3 regions of the Mesorhizobium sp. WSM4830 genome follow, and region 3 is predicted to be linked to each of the others. Evidence: predicted binding sites of a transcription regulator. Region 3 holds the regulator's gene; each other region holds the start of a gene.
What was found. The regulator PhoB, encoded in region 3, activates phosphate uptake and scavenging genes when phosphate is short. The targets are predictions, from matches to a motif close to TGTCATNNANCTGTCAT.
Positions count from the first base shown of each region.

Region 1 (3,277 bases), on a different contig from region 3:
CGCGATCAAGATAGACGGTGTTCCAATGGCGCTGACGACAAGATTGAGACCGGAAGCGCTGAATGCCTGGCTCTCGAATGACCGGTCGCGGATTTCTCCGCGCTCGTGGAAGAACACCGCGCGTTTGGGCTTATGCGCTGCTTATGGAGCCAGCTTGGCAGCACCGGCGCAAGGCTGTGCTCGAATACCATTCGATCATGAACAGTGATCACTCGATCCGGTCGAGTTCCCGCAGCGACTTGGCCAACTGGCTTTCCTCGGACAGGCCGAGAGCTTCTTAATGATCGTCGAAGGGACGACGGCGCGCGTCGTGATCGAGGCGGCCAGATGTAGCACGGCATCCCAATGGTCAAGGATCAACGTGGTGTTGATCGGTGCGCCGATGTGGTTCGTCAGCGCCACGTACGTTTCGCGCTTATCGACAAACGCTCCGCTGCTGCTCTGAACTTGCGCCGGCCTGTCCGTCGTTGCGGCATCGCCGCAGCGACATGCAGGAGAGGCAACGACCTTCTAGCCTTGCCGGTCGAGCATCTCGAGCGTGCGAGGTCGGCCTGGCCGGGAGCAGGCAGTTCAAGCAGAGTTTCGAACATCGCGCGCAGGACCGGGACGATCTCCGGGTCTCGTTCCCGGCTGGGCGCAACAGAACGAAGCGGGTGTGCCCTTGCGTTCTTTCATTGAAGGATTCACGCCCTTACAAACTCTGAGCCAAGGCGTTGAGCAACTGGCTGGTGTTGTCGATCGAGAACTGGACACGCTCTCCTGCCCACACGGACTCCGAAAATGAAACCGGCGTGCCCTTCATATCCACGTCGACCTTTTTCTGAAGCAGAATCGGCTGCGTCTCGGCCTGCATCAACTGACGCGCTTCTTCTTTAGTCGGCAGGCGCACAATAAAGTCAGTACGCAGACGAATGTAGTCGGTAACGCCGTAATCGGCTAGAATGCTGCTGACGGTTTGTCCTTCGCGTCTCGCCTTATCGAAGCCCGGAAAGCGGCGAACTGGAAAAAATGCGTTCGAAAAATTGACGGGCTCCTCATCGGCGTATTCGAGGCGAACGATATGGTAGACCTGCTCGTCGAGCGGAAGCCTTAGCGCCTCGGCGACTCGCCGAGGAGCCTCGATCACACGCTCCTTGATCGCTTTGCCAAACGGCTCACGCCCCTGATCGAGGAGGTTTTGGGAAAAGCGGGTTCGCTCGGAGAGCCGGTAGTTCAGGCGCCCGTCGCGAACAAACGTCCCTTTCCCATGCTCGACTTGGACAAGCCCGCGACTCTGGAGCTGAGCGATCGCACGTCGGACGCTATGTCGCCCGACGCCAAAGCGTCCCACCAGTTCCGCTTCCTTGGGAAGCGGCGCCCCTTTGGCAAACCGCCCCGCAGTGATGTCGGCAGCGAGTTCCTCTTCGACGTCTTGCCACTGGCCGTGCATCAGTTTCTTCGGCATTGTCGCTTCATTCCGTTGCTTGTCACGTGCGGTCGACGATCGACCAACATATTCGAATAAGTATAAGCAGCGACGTCTCCGTTGGCAATGTCCGCGGCTGATCCGCAAGCGCGCTGTGTTAGAAAGGCCAAAGCTCGGACGCGCGCTGAAATCTGGGTCCCCTGATCCGCTGATATTCGAATCTCTTTTTGTCATCCGAATGTCGTGAAACTGAGGCATGTTTCGGCTGCCTCACAACAGGCGGCCCGCAGGAAGCGCGACCTCAAGCACCGTCAGCGCTGCACCGCCACCAATATCCCGGAGAGCCGAATGAACCAGAGCAGATTGAAAGCCAAGAGCTTGGTACTGATTGTAATACTGAGCGCCGGCGTCGCGGCCTTGTCCGGCAACACGCCAGTCTTTGCGCGTGACCTGACGATCGCCGTTCCGAAGAACCCGGATAACCTCGATCCGGCCACCGAGAACTCCAACCCCAATCTGCGGGTGGTGCTTTCTCTTTATGACACGCTTGTCAGATACGACTACCGCAATGACGGTAAGATCGTGCCGGGGCTGGCGACCGAGTGGAAGGCCCTCGATCCGAAGACCCTTGAGTTCAAGCTGAGGCCGGGGGTCGTGTTTCACAACGGCGACACTTTCGACGCCAACGATGTCATCGCGACGTTCTCGGATGTGAGATTGGGGCGCGATAAAAGGGTGCCCACTGAATCCGAGGAGTTTCTCGGCGGCATCGAGAGGATCGAGGCCCTCGACAACATGACGGTCCGGATTCACATCAAGGCTGTTGATCCGATTGCGCTCGATCGCTTCGCCACCTTCCCTGCCCAGATCATTTCCGAAACGGCTTTGAAGCAAGCTCCAAACTACAATGATTTTACGAAGCTCGATGCGGGCTCCGGGCCCTACACGCTTGTCAGCCACGAGGTCGGCGGCGCGACCGCCCTCAAGAGGTTCGATGCCTATTGGGGCGACGCGAAGGCGGCCGCCGATAAGGTAACGTTCGTCACGGTTCCTGAACTGTCTACCCGCGTTGCGGGCCTCCTCGCCGGCCAGTTCGACATGATCACGGAAATCGGCACGGATGAATTTCCGCAGATCGAGGGCAACCCGAACGGTGCGGTCGCCGGCGGGCCGATCGAGACTATTCGAGGCGTCATCTTTGACAGCATCAATAGCCCGATCGCCGATCCGCGCCTCAGGCACGCGATGAACCTCGCCATCGATCGCGAGGCACTGGTGAAAGCCCTCTATGATGGGCGCACAGAAGTGACGCATGGTTGGCAGCTGAAAACCTTCGGCGACATGTATCTGCAGGGCCGTCCGGTGGACGAATATGATCCGGAAAAGGCAAAGCAGCTTCTCAAGGAAGCGGGCTATCACGGCCAGGAGATCGTCTGGCGCACCCAGCACAACTACTACACCAAGCAGGGGGAGACGGCCCAGATCGTACAGTCGATGTGGAAAGCCGTTGGACTGAACGTCAAGCTGGAGTTCAAGGAAAACTGGACGCAGGTGCTCGCCGATACGCCCGACAGAGCGATCATCGATGCATCCTCCGGCGCCTACTATCCCGATCCGCTTGGCCAGTTCTGGCGCCGCCTCGGGCCCGGCGGCTCGTTTGCGAAACAGAAATTCTTCACCGTCTCTCCTGACATGGCAGCGCTGGGGGAGGAATTGTCGACGTCTATCGATACGCCGCATCGGCGGGTGGTCTTTGCCCAGATGCTCGACAAGTTTGAGGAGGATCCGAATACCGCGAACTTCTATACAGCCGCCCATTTCATCGGGGTGCGCAAGGATCGCCTGACCTATAACGCCCTTCCGACGGAATAT
Region 1 is NZ_JBVVQI010000007.1:51,277-54,553, forward strand. It holds partial or broken gene AC0L2Y_RS11595 (Tn3 family transposase) at 1-402, opposite strand, end outside; gene phnF (phosphonate metabolism transcriptional regulator PhnF) at 692-1,444, opposite strand; gene AC0L2Y_RS11605 (ABC transporter substrate-binding protein) at 1,754-3,277, shown strand, end outside.
Region 1: the regulator PhoB is predicted to act here: its motif matches at 1,634-1,650, upstream of phnF (phosphonate metabolism transcriptional regulator PhnF).

Region 2 (3,277 bases), on a different contig from region 3:
CATTGGCGACGAACAGGAAATAGTCGTCGGGCAGCTTTGGATCGAGGACGCTCACCACCGACATCGCCTCCCACTTCTCCGAGAGGTTGTTGCGGTCGTTTGGCGCGCCATTGTGCAGCCCGAAACGGCCGAGCTCGCTCTTGTCGTTGATGTCAATGAACGGCGTCAGCTTGGCCGGCGTCACCGATGCATCGAGCTCACCCTTGGGCGCAACCGGCTTGTCCTTGTCGAACTCTGTGCCGGCGATATCGGTTGCCGCCGACACATCGACGACGCTGATCTCGCGATGGAGCGAAGTGTCGCCCTTCAGCCCTTGGCCGTTGCCGCTGTCGCGCGCCAGCATCAGGAAGGTCTTGTCCGACAGCGCCACGATTTCGCTCTGCGCGGCGATCTTGGTTTTGCCCTTGGCATCGGTGAACACGGGCAGCGGCACGACATATTCATGCGCGAGCTTGAGCTGGCCGGGATCCGAGGCATCGTAGACCAGCGCGCGCGTGTTCCGGCGCGTCGAGGGCGAATCGCCGCCATCTTGTCTGGGTGCCGACTGCAGCACGGCGATCAGGAACTTGCCGTCGGGCGTCAGTGCCATGCCTTCGAGGCCCTGGTTGTTCTGGCGGCCGGTTTCGGGATCCTTCGGATCTGGGTCTGCCGCGCCAGGTCCCGGATTGTTGGAAGCAAAGTTTGGCGTCCCGTGACGCGTCGGGACAAGCGCCGCCGGCGGCTGCGTTGCCGACATCAGACGCCCATCGGCGGAGAAGCGGTAGATGTTCGGACCGTATTCGTCCGAGATGAACATCGTGCCGTCGGGCAGCCGCGCGATCGCTTCGTTGTCGAGCGCGAGCTTGCCGTTGGCTTCGGGCAGGATCGGCATGTCGTCGGTCGCGGCGCGCACGCCGTTGAGCGGATCGAGGCCGGTTGCGTCGGCGCCCTTGTCGTCGGTCAAAAGCATGGTGTCGGCTAGCGTTGCCTTGAGGCCCGACTGTTCCTGGCCGGTGGCCGGTGCCGCACCCGGCGCGATCGGGGTGAACTCGAGGGCGATCGTGTTCAGGCGCGGCCGGTAATCGGTGGTGCCGACGACATTGTAGCCGCGATCGGGCAGCAGCCACAGCGAGCCCTTGTAGCCATCGGCGCCATGCGTCCAGCCGGCAGCGTCGATCGCCATGCCCGAGCCGGAGCCAAACGTCTCGCCGAACTTGTCCTTCTGGCTGGCCGGGATGCGGCCGACACCGACCAGGCCCTTGTTGACGAAGCTGACGCCGTCGACGGTCGCGGCGTTTTCAGCCAAGGCCGGCGTCAAGGCGGTGAACATCGCCAGCGCGACGGCGAGGGACGCGGTTCGGTGCAGGTTTTTCATGGATATCCTCTTTGAGACAAAGCTGCCGGGATCTGAAAAAGCGTCGCGTCGCATCAAGGATGCCGCGAAAGCCTTCGGAGAAGCGATCTAGGACGCGAACATGATACTTGCGTGACAGTGCCGCGCTTGCTTGTCCCCCCGTGGTCGCAACTGGCCTGGGTATGGCGAATTCGCCGTCGCCGAGCGAGCAATTAACAACTTTACAAATAATCATTCTTGTGTAAAGTTATGACAATGAAAGGACCCCGATGACCGCCTATCGTTTCGCCACCCGCCTCAATTCCTTTGCCTCGCGGCCACAGTCCGAGTGGCCCGATCTTGTCGGCAAACCGTCCATGCTGCAAATGGCGGCACGTGCGGCGAAGGTTGCGGAGTTGACCGATCTCGACCTCAACTTTCCCGACCATGTCGATGAAAAACCTGCGGAAATGGCGCGCAAACTCGGCGATTTCGGGCTTTCGATCAATGGCTTCGCCATGCGCTACTACTCTAACCCGGCTTTCAAGCTCGGCGCCTTCACCAACCCGGATTCTTCCGTTCGTCGCGAGGCCATCGACCTGACCAAGGCCGGCATCGATGCCGCGCGCGAGGCCGGCGCTAGCCTGATGACATTGTGGTTGGGGCAGGATGGCTTCGACTACGCCTTCCAGGCTAACTACGCAACACTCTGGCAACACGAAATCGATGGCATTCGTGAAGTAGCGGCGCATGACCCGGGCTGTCAGATCAGCCTTGAATACAAACCCAACGAGCCGCGCTCCTACAGCCTGATGCCCGATGCGGCGACGACTTTGCTGGCGATCCGCGAGATCGGCCTGCCCAATCTCGGCGTGACGCTCGATTTCGCGCATGTGCTGTATGCCGACGAGCAGCCGGCCTTTGCCGCAGCACTCGTGGCGCGCCATAGCAAGCTGCTCGGCGTGCATCTCAACGACGGCTACGCCAAGCGCGACGACGGCCTGATGGTTGGCGCAGTGCACACGCTGCAGACGATCGAGCTGCTCAGGCAGATCCGCCGCGACGGCTATACCGGGGCAATCTACTTCGACACGTTCCCCGACATGACCGGGCTCGACCCGGTCCACGAATGCCAAGTCAACATCGCCACCGTCAAGCGCATGCTGCGCGTCGTCGATCGGCTGGACAGGGACAATCGCCTGTCCATTGCCGTCGACCGTCAGGACGCGGTTGCCTCGCAGGCCATCATCCAGGAAGCCATGCTCGGGCCGGACAGCTGAGGCCGGGGCCATCACTGTTTTCAACAAGGGAGGAAAGACCATGAAATTTCTGCTTGCCACCGCTACCGCCGCCCTGATGGCGCTGTCCATAGGGTCGTCGTTTTCCGCGGACCTCGCGCCGCTCAATTCCGACACCGAGAAGGATCGCATCGACTGGTCGCAGCTCGAGGCCAAATTCGGCGCTTTCCCCAAGCTGCCCGAGGGCACCAAGGCGGGTGCGGTCTCCAAGACGCTGACCAACGAATACTGGCGCTCGCTGGGAGAGGGCTACAAGTCGTTCGGCGACCGCACCGGCGTGCCCGTCGTCTACCAGGCGGCGCAAAGCGAGGGCGACCAGCTCGGCCAGCTCACCATCGCCGAAGGCCTGGTCACGCAAGGCTACAACGTGCTTCTCGTCTCGCCGCAGACCGACTCCAACCTGCAGCCGATCATGGAACAGGCCAAGGCAGCCAATGTGCCGGTGGTCAACGTCAATGACGCGGTCATCCCGCAGGCCGAGCACTATATTGGTAATGTCCAGCGCGACAATGGCGTGCGTGTCGCCAAATGGTTCATCAAGAACCGGCCGGATGGCGGCAAGGTCGCCATCGTCGAAGGCCAGGCCGGCGTCTACGCCGCCGTCCAGCGCACCGACGGCTTCAAGACCACCATCACCGAAGCCGGCAAGTTCGAGGTCGTCGCCAGC
Region 2 is NZ_JBVVQI010000010.1:51,806-55,082, forward strand. It holds gene AC0L2Y_RS14990 (esterase-like activity of phytase family protein) at 1-1,354, opposite strand, end outside; gene AC0L2Y_RS14995 (TIM barrel protein) at 1,603-2,592, shown strand; gene AC0L2Y_RS15000 (sugar ABC transporter substrate-binding protein) at 2,633-3,277, shown strand, end outside.
Region 2: the regulator PhoB is predicted to act here: its motif matches at 1,455-1,471, upstream of AC0L2Y_RS14990 (esterase-like activity of phytase family protein).

Region 3 (3,277 bases):
CGATTTGCGCCGGCGCAACCGGGCGATGGTGATCTCGGCGGTGCGCCGGGCCGGCCAGCCATCGCGTACGGAGATCGCAGCAACCACCGGCCTCAGTCATTCGACCATATCGGCGATCTCCTCCGACCTGATACGGGAAGGCATCCTCGCCGAGAGCAAGGCAAGTGAGCCTGTTTCGTTGAAACGCGGTCGTCCGCAGGTCGGCCTCGCCCTCAACCCGGAAGCTGCGGCGGTGCTGACCGTGGTGTTGTCGCTGAATTTCCTGTCGGCCGCCATCATCGACTATGCTGGACAGGTGGTCGCCGAGGAACAGCGCCGGCTGGATACGCTGACCATGCCGCGCGACGAGTTGATCCGTGAATGCATGGCCATCGTCCGGCGCCGGCTTGAGGATCCAGACCTTGACGTCCGCAGTGTCGCCCGCATCGCGCTGGCTATCCAGGGCATTACCGACTCCCCTGCACGCGCCATGCTGTGGTCGCCGATCACCCCGCAGACCGACATCGCCTTTGCCGACATGCTGGAGGACGAATTCGGCATCCCGGCAACGGTGGAGAACGACTGCAACATGATGGCGGTGGCTTTGCGCTGGCGCAATCCGGATCGCTATCGCGACGACTTCATCGCCATCCTGCTTTCGCATGGCATCGGCATGGGGCTGGTGCTGAAGGGCGAACTGTTCACCGGCACGCATTCCTCGGGCGGCGAATTTGGCCACATGATCCATCGTCCGGGCGGCGCGCTCTGCCGTTGCGGGCGGCGCGGCTGCATCGAGGCCTATGCCGGCAACTACGCCATCTGGCGCAACGCCAGGCAGATGAGCGAAGACAGCGAACCGGTCGCCGACGTCAGCGACGCCGACATGCGCGCACTGGCGGCCCGGGCGCGCGAGAAGGATGGGCCGGAACGCGAGGCCTACCGTAAGGCCGGCGAGGCGCTGGGTTTCGGTCTCGGCTCGCTGTTTGCGCTGATCGATCCGGCACCGGTCGCGATGGTGGGCGCCAGTGCCGCCGCCTTCGATCTGATCGAGCCGGCCTTGCGCCAGGCAATCGCCCAGACGGCCGGTGGCCAGCACTCCGGCTCGATCTCCTTCGACACCGAACCAAACGAATTGCCGCTGATCCGCGAAGGCTGCGCGATGCGGGCGTTAAGCTTTGTCGACCAGGAGATTTTCGCGCCGGGCGCGCAAATGAGGCCCGGCGTCCGAAAGAACGTCGCCTGACCAGGCGGGTCAATCTTCCCTGATCGCATAGCCGGCACCGCGGATGGTGCGGATGACATCCGGCATGCGGCCGTTGTTGACCGCTTTGCGCAGCCGCCCGACATGCACGTCGACGGTGCGTTCATCGATATAGATCGTCTCGCCCCAGACATTATCGAGCAACTGGCTGCGCGAGAAGACGCGGCCCGGATGCCGCATCATGAATTCGAGCAGCCGGAATTCGGTCGGCCCGAGCCTGATCTCGCTCTTCTTGCGATAGACCCTGTGCGATTCGCGATCGAGCACGATGTCGCCGACCTTCAGCACGCTGGACAGCACTTCCGGCTTGGCGCGGCGCAGCAGCGCCTTGACCCTGGCCATGAATTCCGGCGTCGAAAACGGTTTGACCAGATAGTCGTCGGCGCCGGTCGAAAGACCGCGCACCCGGTCGCTCTCCTCGCCGCGCGCGGTCAGCATGATGATCGGCAACCGCTCGGTTTCGGGGCGCACCCGCAACCGACGACAGAGCTCGATGCCGGAAACCGCTGGTATCATCCAGTCGAGCACCAGAAGGTCGGGCACATTCTCCTGTAAACGGATCTCGGCTTCGTCGCCGCGTGTCACTACCTCGACCTGGTAGCCTTCGGATTCGAGATTGTAGCGGAGCAGCACACCCAACGGCTCCTCGTCCTCCACCACCATTATGCGTGGTGCGATCATCGGCTGGGCACCCCCATCATGTCACCGGCGCGGACATTGTCGTTTCGTCCTGCTTCGGACGATTGACCGGCAATTGCTCGCCGGTCAGCACATAGTACGCATTTTCGGCGATGTTGGTGACATGGTCGCCGATCCGCTCCAGATTCTTGGCGCAGAACAGCAGATGCGTGCAAGCAGTGATGTTGCGCGGATCTTCCATCATGTAGGTCAACAGCTCGCGGAACACGGACGTGTATTTGACGTCAATGCGCTCGTCGGCGGCACGCAGCTTGGCCAACGCGGCCGCATCGCCTGCAGCATATTCCTCGATAACGCCCTGCACCTGGATGAGCACCAGCTGCGCCATCGCGTCGATGGAATGCGACAAGTCGCGCGGCGTGACGCTGAGGCCGACCGCACTCACACGCTTGGCGATATTCTTGGCAAGGTCGCCGATGCGTTCGAGGTCGCCGGCCATGCGGATCGCTCCGACCACATGGCGGAGATCGTGGGCCATCGGCTGGCGTTTGGCGATCAGGGTGATGGCGCGGTCGTCCAGTTCGCGTTGACGCGCATCCATGATGGCGTCGTCGGAAACGACGCGTTGCGCCAACACGTTGTCGGAATTCAACAGGGCCTTGGTCGCCCCGCCGACCATCGAACCGGCGAGGTCGGCCATGTCGCGGATCAGCTTGCTGATCTGCTCGAGATCCTCGTCGAAAGAAGCGACTGTGTGTTCGCCCATGGTCCTGTCCTCATATGCATGATCGGAACGGCTCAGCCGAAGCGGCCGGTGATGTAATCCTGCGTGCGCTTCTCTCGGGGCGACGTGAAGATCTTCTCGGTCCGGTCGAACTCGACCAGTTCACCCAGATACATGAAGGCGGTCTGGCGCGACACGCGCGCCGCCTGCTGCATGTTGTGGGTGACGATGACGATCGTGTAGTCGGCTTGCAATTCGTCGATCAGCTCCTCGATTTTTGCGGTCGACAACGGGTCGAGTGCGGACGCCGGTTCGTCGAGCAGAATGACTTCCGGCTTCACCGCCACGGTGCGGGCGATGCAGAGCCGCTGCTGCTGGCCGCCGGACAGGCTCAAGCCGCTGGCGTTGAGCTTGTCCTTGACCTCGCTCCACAGCGCGGCGCGCTTCAACGCCTGTTCGACGCGGCCGTCCATCTCGGACTTGCCGAGGTTCTCGTAGAGCCTGACGCCGAAGGCGATGTTCTCGTAGATCGACATCGGGAACGGCGTCGGCTTCTGGAACACCATGCCGATCTTGGTGCGCAGCAGATTGAGATCTTGCGACCGGTCGAGAATGTTCTTGCCGTCGAGCAGCACCTGGCCCTCGGCCGTCTGTTTCGGGTAGAGCTCATAGAT
Region 3 is NZ_JBVVQI010000004.1:54,267-57,543, reverse strand. It holds gene AC0L2Y_RS07275 (ROK family protein) at 1-1,222, shown strand, start outside; gene phoB (phosphate regulon transcriptional regulator PhoB) at 1,232-1,921, opposite strand; gene phoU (phosphate signaling complex protein PhoU) at 1,938-2,645, opposite strand; gene pstB (phosphate ABC transporter ATP-binding protein PstB) at 2,678-3,277, opposite strand, start outside.